4 regions of the Streptomyces sp. DF42 genome follow, and region 4 is predicted to be linked to each of the others. Evidence: riboswitches for the same ligand, from Rfam matches in the RefSeq annotation. Region 4 holds a riboswitch; each other region holds the start of a gene.
The links. A riboswitch is a leader RNA that binds a small molecule or an ion and turns the genes downstream of it on or off. The one in region 4 is predicted to bind cyclic di-AMP.
Positions count from the first base shown of each region.

Region 1: linked by a shared signal. The riboswitch ahead of ACYUED_RS26585 (transglycosylase SLT domain-containing protein) and the one ahead of ACYUED_RS05430 (C40 family peptidase) in region 4 are both predicted to bind cyclic di-AMP.
Region 2: linked by a shared signal. The riboswitch ahead of ACYUED_RS20340 (M23 family metallopeptidase) and the one ahead of ACYUED_RS05430 (C40 family peptidase) in region 4 are both predicted to bind cyclic di-AMP.
Region 3: linked by a shared signal. The riboswitch ahead of ACYUED_RS17320 (transglycosylase family protein) and the one ahead of ACYUED_RS05430 (C40 family peptidase) in region 4 are both predicted to bind cyclic di-AMP.

Region 1 covers NZ_CM177859.1:5,788,019-5,791,892, forward strand. The annotation lists gene ACYUED_RS26575 (FAD-dependent oxidoreductase) at 1-1,215, shown strand, start outside; gene ACYUED_RS26580 (HAD family hydrolase) at 1,319-2,131, shown strand; gene ACYUED_RS26585 (transglycosylase SLT domain-containing protein) at 2,138-2,620, opposite strand; cyclic di-AMP (ydaO/yuaA leader) riboswitch at 2,624-2,799, opposite strand; partial or broken gene ACYUED_RS26590 (CocE/NonD family hydrolase) at 3,193-3,404, opposite strand; gene ACYUED_RS26595 (polyprenyl synthetase family protein) at 3,790-3,874, shown strand, end outside.
Region 2 covers NZ_CM177859.1:4,473,717-4,477,590, reverse strand. The annotation lists gene ACYUED_RS20355 (MarR family winged helix-turn-helix transcriptional regulator) at 1-102, opposite strand, end outside; gene ACYUED_RS20350 (dihydrofolate reductase family protein) at 208-1,341, shown strand; tRNA gene ACYUED_RS20345 (tRNA-Met) at 1,403-1,476, shown strand; cyclic di-AMP (ydaO/yuaA leader) riboswitch at 1,814-1,971, shown strand; gene ACYUED_RS20340 (M23 family metallopeptidase) at 1,982-3,007, shown strand; gene ACYUED_RS20335 (aldo/keto reductase) at 3,223-3,874, shown strand, end outside.
Region 3 covers NZ_CM177859.1:3,816,997-3,820,870, reverse strand. The annotation lists gene ACYUED_RS17330 (cytochrome P450 family protein) at 1-183, opposite strand, end outside; gene ACYUED_RS17325 (transglycosylase family protein) at 389-1,345, shown strand; cyclic di-AMP (ydaO/yuaA leader) riboswitch at 1,541-1,726, shown strand; gene ACYUED_RS17320 (transglycosylase family protein) at 1,730-2,413, shown strand; gene eno (phosphopyruvate hydratase) at 2,701-3,874, shown strand, end outside.
Region 4 covers NZ_CM177859.1:1,180,656-1,184,529, forward strand. The annotation lists gene ACYUED_RS05420 (ATP-dependent Clp protease proteolytic subunit) at 1-568, shown strand, start outside; gene ACYUED_RS05425 (hypothetical protein) at 576-884, shown strand; cyclic di-AMP (ydaO/yuaA leader) riboswitch at 1,300-1,441, shown strand; gene ACYUED_RS05430 (C40 family peptidase) at 1,445-1,918, shown strand; gene ACYUED_RS05435 (ATP-binding protein) at 2,141-2,599, opposite strand; gene ACYUED_RS05440 (helix-turn-helix domain-containing protein) at 2,813-3,673, shown strand; gene ACYUED_RS05445 (DUF397 domain-containing protein) at 3,683-3,874, shown strand, end outside.

The DNA of each region.
Region 1 (3,874 bases), 4.6 Mb from region 4:
ATCATCGGCGCCGGGCCCTTCGGCCTGTCGACCGCCGCCCATCTGCGAGCGCGCGGCATCCCCGTCCGCGTCTTCGGCGACCCCATGGTCAGCTGGCGCGACCACATGCCCGTCGGAATGCTCCTGAAGTCGACTCCGGTCGCCTCCAATTTCGACGCCCCGCAGCAGGGGCACAACCTCGTCGACTACTGCGACGCCGCCGGCATCAAGCGGCTCGTGACGGACGAGGACATCATCCCGGTCGAGACGTTCATCGCCTACGGCGAGTGGTTCCAGCAGAAGCTGGTGCCCGAGCTGGAGCAGGTGCGGGTCGTGTCGGTGGAGCGGAGCAAGAGCGGCGGCTTCGAACTGAAGCTGGACTCGGGCGAGTTGTTCACCGCCCGCGCGGTCGTCGTGGCGACCGGGCTGTCCGGCCTGGAGCGCCTGCCGGCCGAGCTCGCCTCGGCCGCGCCGGACGGGCCCACGCCCACGGGCCCGGTCTCCCACAGCTCTCAGCAGCACGACCTCACGCGCTACGCCGGCAAGGACCTGATCGTCGTCGGCGCCGGCCAGTCCGCGCTGGAGACGGCGGCGCTGGCGGCGGAGGCGGGCGCGCAGGTCAGGCTGGTGTCCCGCGGCCGCGGCAGGGTCGCCTTCGGGGCACCGCCGTGGAAGCAGCCGAAACTGCGCCCCGAGTCGCCCTTCGGCCGCGCCTGGTCCCTGTGGGCCCTCAGCTACTACCCGCACGCCTACCGCTACCTCCCGGCCGAGGTACGCCACTATCTGGTGCGCCGCGTCCTCGGCCCGCTCGGCGCCTGGTGGCTGCGCGACCGCTTCGAGGGGAAGGTGCAGGTCAGCGAGGTCGACCGGATCGTGCGCACGGACGCGGCGGACGGCGGCCCGACCCTGACGGTCCGTACGCACGCGGGTGGCCTCCAGAAGCTGTCCGCGGACCACGTCATCGCGGCGACCGGATACCGCGTGGACATCGCCGCGATGGACGTCCTCGGCCACGGACTGCGCACAGGTCTGGCGGTGAGCCGGGGCGCGCCCAAACTGGGCGCGGGGTACGTCTCCTCGGTTCCGGGCCTGTACTTCACGGGCCTGCCGGCCGCGTCGTCGTACGGCCCCGTGATGCGCTTCGTGTGCGGCACGGAGTTCGCCTCTCCGAGGCTCGCCACACACCTGGCCGCAGCGCACGGACAGGCGGGCGCCGCGCACCCCACCCGGCGATGAAGAGCCCACCGGAGCAGGGGAGTTGACCAAGGATCGGCGGTGCACTCCGCCATCGTCCGGTTCGCGGTGAGTCGGTGGGGCGTCCTGTCCGTATTCTCTGATCATGGCCGCACCCACCGCATATGCACTCATCGCCACCGACCTGGACGGCACGCTGCTCCGAGGCGACGACACGCTGTCCGACCGGTCTCTCGCAGCGCTCGCGCGGGTGGCCGAGGCCGGCGCCCGTCACCTCGTCGTGACGGGTCGGCCGGCGCCCGGAGTGCGGCCGCTCCTGGATGCCCTGGGCAGCACGGGGCTCGCGGTGTGCGGACAGGGCGCGCAGGTGTACGACGCCGGCGCGGACCGTCTGCTGTGGTCCGTCACGCTGGACCAGGAGCTGGCCGAGACCGCCCTCGGCAAGATCGAGGCCGAGGTGGGCCAGGTGTACGCGGCCGTCGACCAGGACGGAGTGGAGGGACTCACGCTCATCGAACCGGGCTATCTGATGCCGCACCCGACCCTGCCGGCCGTGCGGGTCGACCGGCGCGACGACCTGTGGGGCGAGCCCATCAGCAAGGTGCTGCTGCGCCATCCCGACCTGTCCGACGACGAGTTGGCGTCGACGGCGCGCACGGTGGTCGGTTCGCTGGCCACCGTCACCATGTCCGGACCCGGGACCGTCGAACTCCAGCCATGCGGCATCACGAAGGCGACGGGCCTCGCGCTGGCCGCCGCACACCTGGGACTCGGACCGGAGCGGACGATCGCCTTCGGTGACATGCCCAACGACATCCCGATGTTCGACTGGGCCGCCCACGGCGTCGCCATGGCCAACGCACATCCCGAACTCAAGGCGGTGGCCGACGAGATCACCACGTCGAACGAGGACGACGGCATCGCCGTCGTCCTCGAAAGACTCTTCCCGAGCGGGTGATACGGCTCAGTACGCGCCGAACACGTTGTCGATCGATCCGTACCGCGCGGCCGCGTACTTGCAGGCGGCGGTGATGTTCGCGACCGGGTCGTAGGGGTCGTACAAGGTGCCGGGCACGTGGTAGGCGAGGAACGTCGGGTCGATGACCTGCAGCAGCCCCTTGGACGGGGTGCCGGCGGCCGCGTTCGAGTCCCAGAGGTTGATGGCGGCCGGGTTGCCCGAGGATTCGCGGATGACGTTGCGGTAAATGCCGTTGTACGTCCCGGGGATGCCGTTCTGTGCCATCACCTGCAGGGAGGCCCGGATCCAGCCGTCGAGGTTGTCGGCGTAGCCCAGGGACCTGGCGGTGGCCACGGTCGGGGTGGCCGCGGAGGCGCTGGTCGCTCCGATGATCGGGAGGGCGAGAACGGCGGCGCCCGTGCCGATGACGGCGAGCTTGCGGGCGAGGCGGGAGTTCTTGGTGCGGCGGTGCTGAGCGGCAGCAGGCATGGCGAGGTTCCTCTCCGGCGCCTACGAGGTGAGCTGTCGGGTTCGGGCGGGAGCTGCCCGGCCGCGCCGCCCTGCGGCGACGCGACTTCACCCCTAGCCGGTCCGGGACGGTGCCCGGTCCGGCGGCTTACCTGGTTCCCCCGCTCCTGCCGTGCGAGTGAGTTCGTCGATGGGTCGTGTCCAGGCGGCGGCAGGATTCGGCGTTCCGCCCGACAGGCCGGGAACGTATGCGAGAGCACATGTCCGGAACAAGTACTGAATTCACAGATCACGCCTATTGACCTTGGTCTGAGGCATATGGGTCGCTTGATCCTTTGCGGTTGCCAACCCTCAACTTGCGTACGGGTGAAGGAAAATCGACAGAAGTCGGACGGCCGTCGACTCGCGCGACGGCGTGACCCAACTCACTGGCTCCGGTAACAGTGGCAAATCGGGCAATAGGCCCAACTCGTAGTCAATCAACTGTTCATGAGGTCCACGTCCCCCTGGTTCGAAGGAAGATCACCTCTCTATCTTCGTTGCACACCGCCTGATTAGGGGCGAAAGGGACTCTCTGTCGCAGGTGGTCTACGGGGGATCCGGGAGTGGCGGACGAGCACGGTGGCCGCCCGCGCGCGCATGTCCACCGTGAGGACGGAACCTCCTCTGTGGTGCGCGTCGTTGTCATGGCAGTCGTCCGTCGAGCACGCCTTGACGACCGCTTGAGCGGCTCGGGCGGGAGGGTCGCGATCTGGAGGGAGCTGAAGCCGCCCCAGGAGATGCCGGACATGCCCACCCTCATGGAGTAGTGGCCGCGGGGCCGGAAAGAGTGAGAGCAGACCCCCCGGTCGGCCGAAGGGGGCGGGGTCGTCCTCAAGGTGGCTGCCCGCTGCCGGATGCGGCGTCCGTCTTCGTCCGGGGCGCAGGCCGTCCACCTGTCGGAGCCGGCAGAGGCGCCGACAGGCAAGGCGACAGGTGGGGCGACAGGCAAGGTGATGGGAAAGTCGATAGATATCCGCTCATATCAGGTGATCAAAAACATACCGGTCGTGATCCGATACCGCCCGTGGTGGACGGGTGGGTGGCATCGGTGATCGAAAGGTGACCGGATACGCTGACTTGAGTGATGTCAGCGACCTATCGACAAACCGTGTAACCGCCAGCAGACACCAGCAGACAGGAGACCCCTCGTGACCGTCGTCGGGCCGTTCGGGCTGAGCGTGCGGGACCAGGCTCTGGAAGCCGATGTCCAGGCCGGATTGGCGGCCGTCGAGG
Region 2 (3,874 bases), 3.3 Mb from region 4:
CTGCTGGAGCTGCCGGTCGATCGCGTCCTCCAGGAGGTGCGCCGCGGCGATGTACGCGCGCCAGGCGCGCTGCTCCTTGGAGGTGAGCCAGCGAGTCGTCATGCCCCCAGTGTAGGTTTGTTTCAAACTTGAACCAAGCCCCGCCCGTCCGAGCCCGGTCCGACCGTCCGAGCCCGCCCCGCCCGCCGCCGAGAGTGAGCGCGTCCGATGCCGTACCCCTACGTCCTGCTGTCCGCCGCCGTCTCCCTCGACGGCTACCTCGACGACACCGGCCCCGAACGCCTCCTGCTCTCCTCCCCGGCCGACTTCGACCGCGTGGACGAGGTGCGGGCGTCCGTCGACGCGATCCTCGTCGGCGCCGGCACGATCCGCGCCGACAACCCGCGGCTGCTGGTCAACTCGCCCGAGCGCCGGGCCGCCCGGGTCGCGGCGGGGAGGCCGGAGTACCCCCTCAAGGTCACCGTCAGCGGCTCCGGCGACCTGGACCCGGACGCGAAGTTCTGGCACACGGGCGGCGAAAAGCTCGTCTTCACGACCGACAAGGGCGCCGAGCGGGCCCGCTCACTCGGCCTCGCCGCCGACGTCGCTCCGCTCGGCCCCGACCTCGACTGGCGGCGGCTGCTGGAGCATCTGCACGACGTGCGCGGCGTACGGCGCCTGATGGTCGAGGGCGGCGGCACGATCCACACCCAGCTCCTCCAGCAGGGCCTCGCCGACGAACTCCAGCTCGTGCTCGCCCCCCTCTTCGTGGGCGACCCGGACGCGCCCCGCCTCTTCGGCCCCGGCGCCTACCAGGGCGGCCGCCTGCGCCTGACGGAGGCCCGGCGGATCGAGGACGTCGTCCTCATGCGCTACGAGCCCACGGCCCCCGGCACCGGCGCGCTCCCCGCCGCCGCCGACCGCCGCTGGCTGGCCCTCGCCTGCGAGCTGGCGGCGCAGTGCCCGCCCTCCCGCACGGCCTTCAGCGTGGGTGCGGTGATCGTCGCCGCCGACGGTACGGAGCTCGCCCGCGGTCACTCGCGCGAGGGCGGCGACCCGGCCGTGCACGCCGAGGAGGCGGCCCTGGCCAAGCTCGACCCGGCGGATCCGAGGCTCGCGGCGGCGACGGTGTACAGCAGCCTGGAGCCCTGCGCCCACCGCGCCTCCCGGCCCAGGCCGTGCGCACGACTGATCCTCGACGCGGGGGTACGGCGGGTGGTCACGGCGTGGCGGGAGCCGGACACGTTCGTCACGGAGGCGGACGGCAGCGGGCTGCTGGCATCGCGGGGCGTCGACGTCGTCGTACTGCCGGAGTACGAGGAGCAGGCCAAGGCGCCGAACCGGCATCTGCCGGGGTCGTGACCCGCGGTGGTGACCGTGGTCCTGAGCACCCCACGGATGGCGTATGCTGGTTACACAACGACGCGGGGTGGAGCAGCTCGGTAGCTCGCTGGGCTCATAACCCAGAGGTCGCAGGTTCAAATCCTGTCCCCGCTACTCAAGGCTCAGGGCCGGAATCCAGTAACTGGATTCCGGCCCTGAGTGTTTTCCCGCTCCCTTTCCCTCCGCGCTTCTCCGCGCCCCTCCTTGTCTCTCCTGCCGTGATGTGACCGGGTGTGATCGAGCGAGCGCCCTCCGCATAACAACTGACACACCGTCAGTGCCTGTGTGAATCCTGAGGCTTGGCCAACTCGCCCGTTTTTGGCCGCTCATGTGCCCTACGTCCAGGCCAAGAAGCATTAATGATCAAGCAGAACAGCTGGCAACGGCACCCCGGGTCTATTAACGTTCGATAACGCAGCGCGGTCGTCCCAGCCGTCACAAGAGACGGCTCCGTGCGCACGCGCCGAATCCCGCAAGGGAACCGGGGAACCACCACCCTGGGGTGAATCGCGCTGAAGCCGCCGTGAACCCACGGCAGGTATACGCGCGTAGGAGACCTTCCTGCTCCGAACCCGTCAGCTAACCCGGTAGGCGAGAAGGAAGGAAGGAGCACGCCTACGTGGCGTCCAACCCGCCTGCCCCGGCAGCGCCGTTCGTGCCGAGCACCGAGCCATTCGGCTTCGCCGGCCCCCGCACCGACGAGGGCCCGTGGGAGGAGTGGAACCCCACCGAGGACTCCCTCCGCCCGATACGCGGCCGGCACCGTGTCTCCAAGCAGCGCGGCGGGGGACTCGCCCGCAGCTCCACGGTTCTCGGCGTCGGTGTCATAGCCGCCGTCGGCGCGGGCGGTATGGCCAGCGCCAACACCGGCAAGCCCCCGGTGTCCATCTCCTTGCCCGACCTGCCCTCCGTGGGCGGCGTGTTCGGCGGCTCCTCGGACGCCTCCAAGGGCTCCGCCACCGCCCTCAGTGACGTCGGTGTCAGCTCCGACGACACCACGCAGGGCGCCGCGGACGCCGGTGAGGCGCTGCGCAACCGCATCATGGCCCAGGCCGAGAGCCAGCAGGTCCAGGTCGACGGCAAGGCCCAGTCGGTCACCGAGGCCCTCTTCGCCAAGCAGGTCGACGACGCCGCCGCCCAGGCGGAGAAGACGGCCGCGGCCAAGGCTCAGGCCGCGAAGGAGAAGGCCGAGGCGGAGGCCAAGAAGAAGGCCGAGGCCGCCAAACTCGCCGAACTGGCCAAGCAGTTCAAGCTGCCGGTCGTGTCGTACACGATCACCGGCACCTTCGGACAGGCCGGCTCCATGTGGTCCTCCGGCTACCACACGGGTCTCGACTTCGCCGCCCCCACGGGCACGCTCATCAGGGCCGTCCACAGCGGCACCGTCACGGAGGCCGGCTGGGCGGGCTCGTACGGCTACCGCACGATCATCACGCTCGACGACGGAACGGAACTCTGGTTCTGCCACCAGTCGTCGATCAGCGTGAGCGTCGGCCAGAAGGTCGCCACGGGCGATGTGATCGGGCGTGTCGGGGCCACCGGCAACGTGACCGGCCCGCACCTGCACCTTGAGGTCCACCTGAACGGCCAGGCCACGGGCATCGACCCGATGACGTGGCTGCGCAGCAAGGGCCTCACCCCCTGACCTCCGCTTCTTCCTGACCTCGGCTTCTCCCCGCTCTTCCTGTTCTCTCTGTCCTTCCTGTTGTTTCTGATCCCGGCGGTTCTGACGGCATCCCCGCGACGTCAGGACCGCCGGTTTCCGCTGCCCAGCTACCGGAATGGCTGACTCCGCTTGTTTACGGGGATTTTGCGGCCGTAGCGGAAGATCGCCCTCCGAGGCGGGTGTTGACGCACTACATGACTTCTCTTCGCAAGCTCGGCTCCTCCGGCCTGGAGGTCTTTCCCCTCTCCCTCGGCGGCAACGTCTTCGGCTGGACCGCCGACGAGGCCGCGTCCTTCGCCGTGCTCGACGCCTACGCGGCCGCGGGCGGCAACTTCGTCGACACCGCCGACTCCTACTCGGCGTGGGTCGACGGCAACGAGGGCGGCGAGTCCGAGACGATCATCGGCAGGTGGGTCAGGGCGCGCGGTAACCGCGACGACGTCGTCATCGCGACCAAGGTCAGCCAGCACCCCGCGTTCCCGGGCCTGACGGCCACCAACATCAAGGCCGCCGCGGACGCCTCCCTGAGCCGCCTCGGCACCGACCACATCGATCTGTACTACACGCACTTCGACAAGCCGGAGGTGCCGGTCGAGGAGATCATCGGCGCGCTCGACGAGCTGGTGACGGCGGGCAAGGTGCGGCACATCGCAGCCTCCAACATCTCCCCCGAGCGGCTCCGTGCGTCCCTGGAGTTCTCCGACCGTGAGGGCCTGGCCAAGTACGTGGCCGTCCAGCCCCACTACAACCTGGTCTCGCGCGTCACGTACGAGGGCGAGCTCCAGGACCTCGCCGCGCGGTACGGACTGGCCGCCGTCCCGTACTTCGCCCTTGCCTCGGGCTTCC
Region 3 (3,874 bases), 2.6 Mb from region 4:
CAGCCGCCCGTCGGCGAGCGCCTGACGTGCGTCGACGTAGCGGGTCACCAGCCATGCCCCCACCCCGCTGGGAAGCGTCGTCCAGTGGACGGGGGAGTGCTCGCGCAGCCATGCGTAGGCCGGGTAGGGATCGCCGGCGAATTCCCAGGTGAAGAGTTCGGGGGCGGTGTTGGGGACGTTCACAGGACGACCGTATCGGGAGCCGCTGGTGAACGCCCCGCCGCGGCGGCCGGCGCAAAGGTGACACGCGTTCAACTCCGTGATCTTCACGTGATCTACGCGGCATTAACTTGTGACAAGTGATCGACTGCCGATACGTTCACCCACCAGCGCGGTGCCGAGCACCATCCGCCGCGCCGGTCACTGCTGTCTCGCGAAAGGCCCCCGCATGCTCTCCGGGAACGGTCGACACCGTCGCCCCCGTCAGGCTCCGGCACTCCTCGTCGCGGCCGGGGTGACCGGCTCCGCCATCGCCATCCCACTCCTCGGGGCGGCCTCCGCGCACGCCGCCGACGGCACCACCTGGGACAAGGTGGCGAAGTGCGAGACCGGCGGCGCCTGGAGCGAGAACAGCGGCAACGGGTTCTACGGCGGACTCAAGCTGACCCAGAAGAACTGGGAGAAGTACGGCGGCCTCGACTACGCCCCCAGAGCCGACCTGGCCAGCCGCAACCAGCAGATAGCCGTCGCCGAGAAGCTCCTGGACGACCAGGGCGTCGGCGCCTTCCACCTCTGCGGACTGACCTCGGGCCTGAACAAGGACTCGGACTCGGCCGACATCGACACGGGCATTCTGGAGGGCGGTTCGGGTTCGTCCGACTCCTCCGACTCCACCGGTTTGTCCAACTCCTCCGGTAATGGATCCAGTGGGTCCGGTGATTCCTCTTCGTCGGATTCATCCTCCGGCGCCTCGTCCAGCACTTCTCCTTCCGCCTCCGAGGACGCGAAGGACAACTCCACCGAATCCGGCACATCGGCCTCACCCTCCACCTCCCCGTCCGGGACGGCCTCGCGAGACGCGCAGCGTCGCGACGACTCGTCCGCAGATCGGGCAAAGGGTGATGACTCGGACAATGCCCAGGAGGAAGTGGGCTCTTGGAGCCTCGTCGACACCGGCTCGATCGGCACCGGCCGCCACCGCGGCGCCAGCGCCGAGGGGGTCAAGGCGGACAGTCGTACGGACGACACGTATACGGTCCACGCCGGCGACACCCTCGCCTCCATCGCCGACTCCCTTGACCTGGACGGCGGGTGGCACGCGCTCTACGCCGAGAACAAGAAGGCCCTCGGTAGCGACCCGAACCGTATCGTCGCCGGTCAGACCCTGCGACTCCCTGCCGAATAGGGCGAAAAACAACGGGAGTTCGCGTCACATTTCGCTCCGGAATGTCCGGTTTGGTGAAAGTGTGGGATGAGTCTCAGAAGCCCTGATCGTCTTTGAAATTCCCCGGATCGCGTGTCTACGGTCGTCACCGCTCGTCAACACGAGCCCCGGCTGCCGCAACGCCGAATCCTGCCAGCGGCCGTACGGGAACAGTCGTCGCGTCAAGCGCCGTAGGCAGGAGCGGGGGACCCAAGGTAGGCGCCGGGTCCGGCAGTTGAGGCCTCACGGCCTCCGACGCCGGAACCGGCTTGGGGTTAAGTCGCGCACCGGGAGGTGCGCGGCCGGGCAACTCAACCGGCCCGAACCCGACAGCTCACCTCGCAGGCGTCGGTGAGGGGATCCACCATGCTGTTTTCCGGCAAGGGCAAGCACCGTCGTCCGTCCAAGGCCACCCGCGCCGCCGCGATCGCCGGCGTCACCGGTGTCGCCATCGCCGCCCCGCTGATGGCGGCCGGCAGCGCCTCCGCCGCCACCGCCTCCGAGTGGGACGCCGTCGCCCAGTGCGAGTCGGGCGGCAACTGGTCCATCAACACCGGCAACGGCTACTACGGCGGCCTGCAGTTCTCCGCGTCCACCTGGGCCGCGTACGGCGGCACGCAGTACGCCGCGCAGGCCAACCAGGCCGGCAAGGCGCAGCAGATAGCCGTCGCGGAGAAGGTTCTCGCCGCTCAGGGCAAGGGCGCCTGGCCGGTCTGCGGCACGGGCCTGTCCAGCGCCGCCTACAACGGCGCCGGCGCCTCCGGCTCCAGCAGCACCGCCAACCGCTCGGCCGACTCGCAGGCCGCCTCCCGCTCCTCCGAGCGCCCGGCCGCGAAGACCCAGAAGAGCCAGAAGACCGTCACCACCCCGACCGGCAAGAAGGTCAAGAAGGGCGACGGCGAGTACAAGGTCGTCAAGGGCGACACCCTCAGCTCGATCGCCGAGAAGCACGGCGTCAAGGGCGGCTGGCAGAAGCTGTTCAAGCTGAACAAGGACATCGTCTCCGACGCCGACCTCATCTACCCGGGCCAGCAGCTGCACCTGAAGTGACGGCCTGCCGGTAGCTGAACCACAAGCGCCCGCCCATCCGTGTCCTCCGTCATGGCGGACACGTGAGGGCCTCCCCCCGTCCCCACGGGCTCCCCGCTCCGGTGCGTGTTCCCCCGTACGCACCGGGGCGGGGTCTTTTTGCGCCCCCTCTTTGTTCCGTTCGGAAACAATTTACTCTCGGTTCTGCTCAAGGGATGGTCGGCAGCGTGGCCGATCGGCCGGAGGCGGTTAGGCTCGTCTCGCAGAGCCAGCGCTACTGCCGTAGCCGCGTCACATCCATGAAGGAGATGCTCGTGCCGTCCATCGACGTCGTCGTAGCCCGGGAAATCCTGGACTCCCGAGGCAACCCCACGGTCGAGGTCGAGGTCGGCCTCGACGACGGCAGCACGGGTCGTGCCGCCGTCCCCTCCGGCGCCTCCACGGGCGCCTTCGAGGCCGTGGAACTCCGCGACGGTGACCCCAACCGCTACCAGGGCAAGGGTGTCGAGAAGGCCGTCCTCGCCGTCATCGAGCAGATCGGCCCGGAGCTCGTCGGCTACGACGCCACCGAGCAGCGCCTGATCGACCAGGCCATGTTCGACCTGGACGCCACCGACAACAAGGGCTCCCTCGGCGCCAACGCCATCCTCGGCGTCTCCCTGGCCGTCGCCCACGCCGCCTCCGAGGCCAGCGACCTCCCGCTCTTCCGCTACCTGGGCGGCCCGAACGCGCACCTGCTGCCCGTTCCGATGATGAACATCCTGAACGGCGGCTCGCACGCCGACTCGAACGTGGACATCCAGGAGTTCATGATCGCCCCGATCGGCGCGGAGTCCTTCTCCGAGGCCCTGCGCTGGGGCGCCGAGGTCTACCACACCCTCAAGAAGGTGCTGAAGACCAAGGGCCTGTCCACCGGCCTCGGCGACGAGGGCGGCTTCGCCCCGAACCTGGAGTCCAACCGCGCCGCGCTCGACCTCATCATCGAGGCCATCAAGCAGGCCGGTTACGTCCCCGGCGAGCAGATCGCGCTCGCGCTCGACGTCGCCGCGTCCGAGTTCTACAAGGACGGCAAGTACGAGTTCGAGGGCAAGTCCCGCTCGGCCGCCGAGATGACCGAGTACTACGAGGAGCTCGTCTCCGCGTACCCGCTCGTCTCCATCGAGGACCCGCTGTACGAGGACGACTGGGCCGGCTGGAAGGTCATCACCGACCGGATCGGCGAGAAGGTCCAGATCGTCGGCGACGACCTGTTCGTCACCAACCCGGAGCGCCTGGCCCGCGGCATCGAGGAGGGCACCGCCAACGCCCTGCTCGTCAAGGTGAACCAGATCGGCTCGCTGACCGAGACCCTGGACGCCGTCGAGATGGCCCAGCGCAACGGGTTCAAGTGCATGATGTCCCACCGCTCCGGCGAGACCGAGGACGTCACCATCGCCGACCTCGCGGTCGCGGTGAACTGCGGCCAGATCAAGACCGGCGCCC
Region 4 (3,874 bases):
GCTGGATCCGTACTCGAAGCTGCTGGAGGAACGGATCGTCTTCCTCGGGACGCAGGTCGACGACACCTCGGCGAACGACGTGATGGCGCAGCTCATGTATCTGGAGCACAAGGACCCCGACCGGGACATCGCGCTGTACATCAACTCGCCCGGCGGCTCGTTCAGCGCCATGACGGCGCTCTACGACACGATCCAGTACGTCACCTGCGACGTGGCGACGACCTGCCTGGGGCAGGCGGGTTCCTCCGCCGCGGTGCTGCTGGCCGCCGGCACGCCGGGCAAGCGGTTCGTGCTGCCGGGCGCCCGCGTGGTGATCCATCAGCCGTCGCTGGCCGAGCCCGTCGAGGGGCAGGCCAGCGATCTGGCCATCCAGGCCGAGGAGTTGACGCGGATGCGCTCCCGCCTCGAGGAGATGCTCGTTCGGCACACGGGACGCAGCGCGCAGCAGGTGAACGCGGACATCGAGCGGGACAAGATCCTGGATGCCCAAGGAGCGGTGGAGTACGGGCTGGTGGACCAGATCATCCCCAGCCGCCGGGCCGCCCCCGTCCCGCCCGCCGGTCGGTGAGAGGCCGGTGCTCCCGCCCGAACTTCCTCCGCTGCCCGCCCTCACGCGCGCCGAGGGAGAGCTGATCGACCGTTACCTCGACGTGGTCGACCTGCTCGGCCGTATCAACCCGGCGCATGACGGGGACACGTATCGCGGACTGCGTGCCGCGCAGGCTCTGGTGAGCCAGGCGGCGGCGCTGCGCGACGCGCTGGCGCTGATGCACCGTCGGGGCGAGAACGAGTTGCACGCCCCGACCCTGGGGCGCGCCCTCAGGGTGCTGGACGGCGAGCGGCGCACGGCCAGGGTCACCCTGCCGCCGCACTCCCCCAGTTGACGCGGGTTCGACCGGTCCGGACACCTCGCCGCGGCGCGAGGTGTCCGGACCGGCGTTCAAACGGACCAAAAGGCGTACCGCCTTTTGGAGGATGCTTGGCTCCCTTTTCGGGGCCGTCGGAGTTGCACAACGTGCGTGGCCCTAGGCCGGAATGATGCCTTCCGCCGCTGGTCCGGGGCTCGTCGAGGGCCTCAACGCCCGTTCGAACGCAGGGGTGTCCACCCGAACGGGTGAGTGGTGAGTAACAACACAAAGTCACGGTTCCATTGGGTTTTTCTGACTTCTGTAGGTGAAGATCCCTGTCTGACGACAAGACCCCGCCACAGCGGCGGGGCGATCCGGGCGGACGCCGAGTCCTGCCGCCGCACGGATGACCGGTCGACAGGAGTGGATCGGCAGGAGTGGAGGACCCAGGCAAGACGGGTCGCCGGAACGGCCGTCTCCGTAGGGAGACGCCGGGTCGAGCAGCCCTTGGGGTGAAGCCGCGTCAGCGGCCGGGCAACTTCGCCAGCCCGAATCCGACAGGTCATCCTTCACAGGCGGCTGACGAAGGGTTGCGCATGTCTGCGCTCAATCGTGTCCCGTCGCTGATGGCCCGGGCCGGCACGGCCTCGGCGCTCACTATCGCCGCCGTGGGCGGCTCCATCGTGGTCCCGGGTGTCGCCTCCGACGCCGCGGCCGCCACGCCCGCGACGAAGGCACTTCAGATCGCGGCCTCCAAGAAGGGTTCCCCGTACAAGTGGGGTGCCTCGGGGCCGCGCAGGTTCGACTGCTCAGGGCTCACGCTGTACTCGTTCAAGAAGGCGGGCAAGAAGCTCCCCCGGACGGCTGCCCAGCAGTACAACAAGTCCCACCACATCTCCTCGAAGAGCCGCAAGGCCGGAGACCTCGTGTTCTTCCACTCGGGCTCCAGCGTCTACCACGTGGGCATCTACGCAGGGAAGGGGAAGATCTGGCACGCCCCGAAGACCGGGGACGTCGTGAAACTGCAGAAGATCTGGACCAACAGCGTCTGGTACGGCCGGATCAGCTGACTCTCCCGCGGGGGCGACGCCGACCTGACAGGCCGTCGCCCCCGCGGGGCCTTCCACGGGCTCGGCACACTGCCGGGGCGGAAACCCCGCCGTCCTGCCGCCCTGAGCCCTCACCGCGCCCTGACGGCGCTCTGGACCGGGCCGGGGCACCACGCCCCGTCGCCACGCTCCCGCTCCCGCTCCCGCCTTTCACCCCTCGCGGCCGCGCCGTGCGCCTCGGTGCTAAGGCTCCTGCTGTCCCGCGGCCGGCACCGGCTCGGCCGGGACGGTCCACGGAAATTCGATGGACACCGTCTTGCCGCCCTCCCGGGTGGGACGCACCCGGAGCCTGCCACCGCACTCGGCCGCCAGCCAGCGGACGATCACCATGCCCCGGCCGTTGTCCTGCTGGACGGCGGCGGGCAGCCGTTTCGGGAGGCGGGGATGACTGTCGGTGACGCCGATGCGCAGCTGTTCGTCATGGTGGAGCTCGACGTCCACCGTGAAGGTGGGTGACAGCCCGAGAGTGTGCTGCACCGCGTTGGTAGCGAGTTCGGAGACGATGAGGCGGATGGTCTCGGAGGTTTCCGTGCCCGCCGGCAATCCCCATTCCGCCAGGGTGTCGACCACGTAGCCGCGGGCCGCGGCGACCGAGGCGGGATCGCTCGGCAGAGTGACGGATGCTTCCAGATGGTCTGCCATGGCGCGGTCGTCCCTTTCCCACGGGACCGGAGTCCGACACGGAGCGGATGGTTCGAGTACGGTCCCGGACTGGTGCTTCGTCGCCAGAGTGCCATTACCGCAACGGTCACGGGTGGCGATCCACCAAGATATGCATATATCTGTCGCTCAAAGCGGTGAACTCTGCGACGGGAGACCGTATTCGGGTGGCCCGGTAGGAGTAAGGAGTAACGCATGCAGCACGGTCCCGCGGTGCGCCGCCGGAAGCTGGGTGCCGAACTGCGTGCGTTACGCACGAGTGCGGGGCTCACAAGCGGCGAGGCGGCTCGGCTCGTGGGCTGGCACCAGTCGAAGGTGAGCCGGATCGAGACGGGTGCCAGCGGGGTGAAACCGGCCGATGTGCGGTTACTCCTGGACGCCTACACCGTGTCGGACGCCCAACTCCGTGAGTTGCTGATGGCGTTGGCGGGTTCCGACGAGGGAGGCGGCCGGCACCACTGGTGGCACGCCTATCGCGGGGTGCTGCCCCCGACCTACCGCGATTTCATCAGCCTGGAGTCCCAGGCGAGCGCAATGAGCACGCTGGAGACGTCCGTCGTACCCGGCCTGTTGCAGACGCCCGAGTACGCACGTGAGGTGACCCGGGCGGCGGTGGGCGGACTGGACGACGAGCGGCTGGACGCCCTGGTCGAGGTGCGCCTGGCCAGGCAGGACGTGCTGCGTGCGGACCGGCCGCTGGAGCTGAGCGCGGTGCTGGACGAGGCTGTGCTGCGCCGGGAGATCGGCGGCCCCGACGTCATGGCGAGACAGCTGCGACAGCTCATCGAGGCGGCGCGCCTGCCTCAAGTGCGGCTTCAGGTACTGCCGTTCGCTGCCGGTGCCCATGTCGGCGTCACCGGGCCTTTCGTAATCTTCTCATTTTCGAGCACTTCTGATCTGGACGTGGTTGTTCTCGACCACTTGACGAGTAGCCTCTACCTCGAGCGGAAAGAAGACCTCCGGGCCTATACCGAGGCCTTCACCGCCCTTCAGTCCCACGCCCTTTCGCCCGAGGACTCGTTGGATCACATCGCCGCAATAAGTGACGGCGCGTAAGGAGGCACCATGTCTGCACTGCCTCGGAACGTACCTTCCAGTACCGATCTGCATGGCGTGCGGTGGCTGCGCAGCAGTTACAGCACGGGTGCGAACAACTGCGTGGAGACGGCACTGCCGCACTCCGGCCCCTGGGCCGGGCTGCTCGCCGTGCGCGACTCCAAGGACCCGGCCGGGCCCGCCCTGCTCATCTCCCCCGGG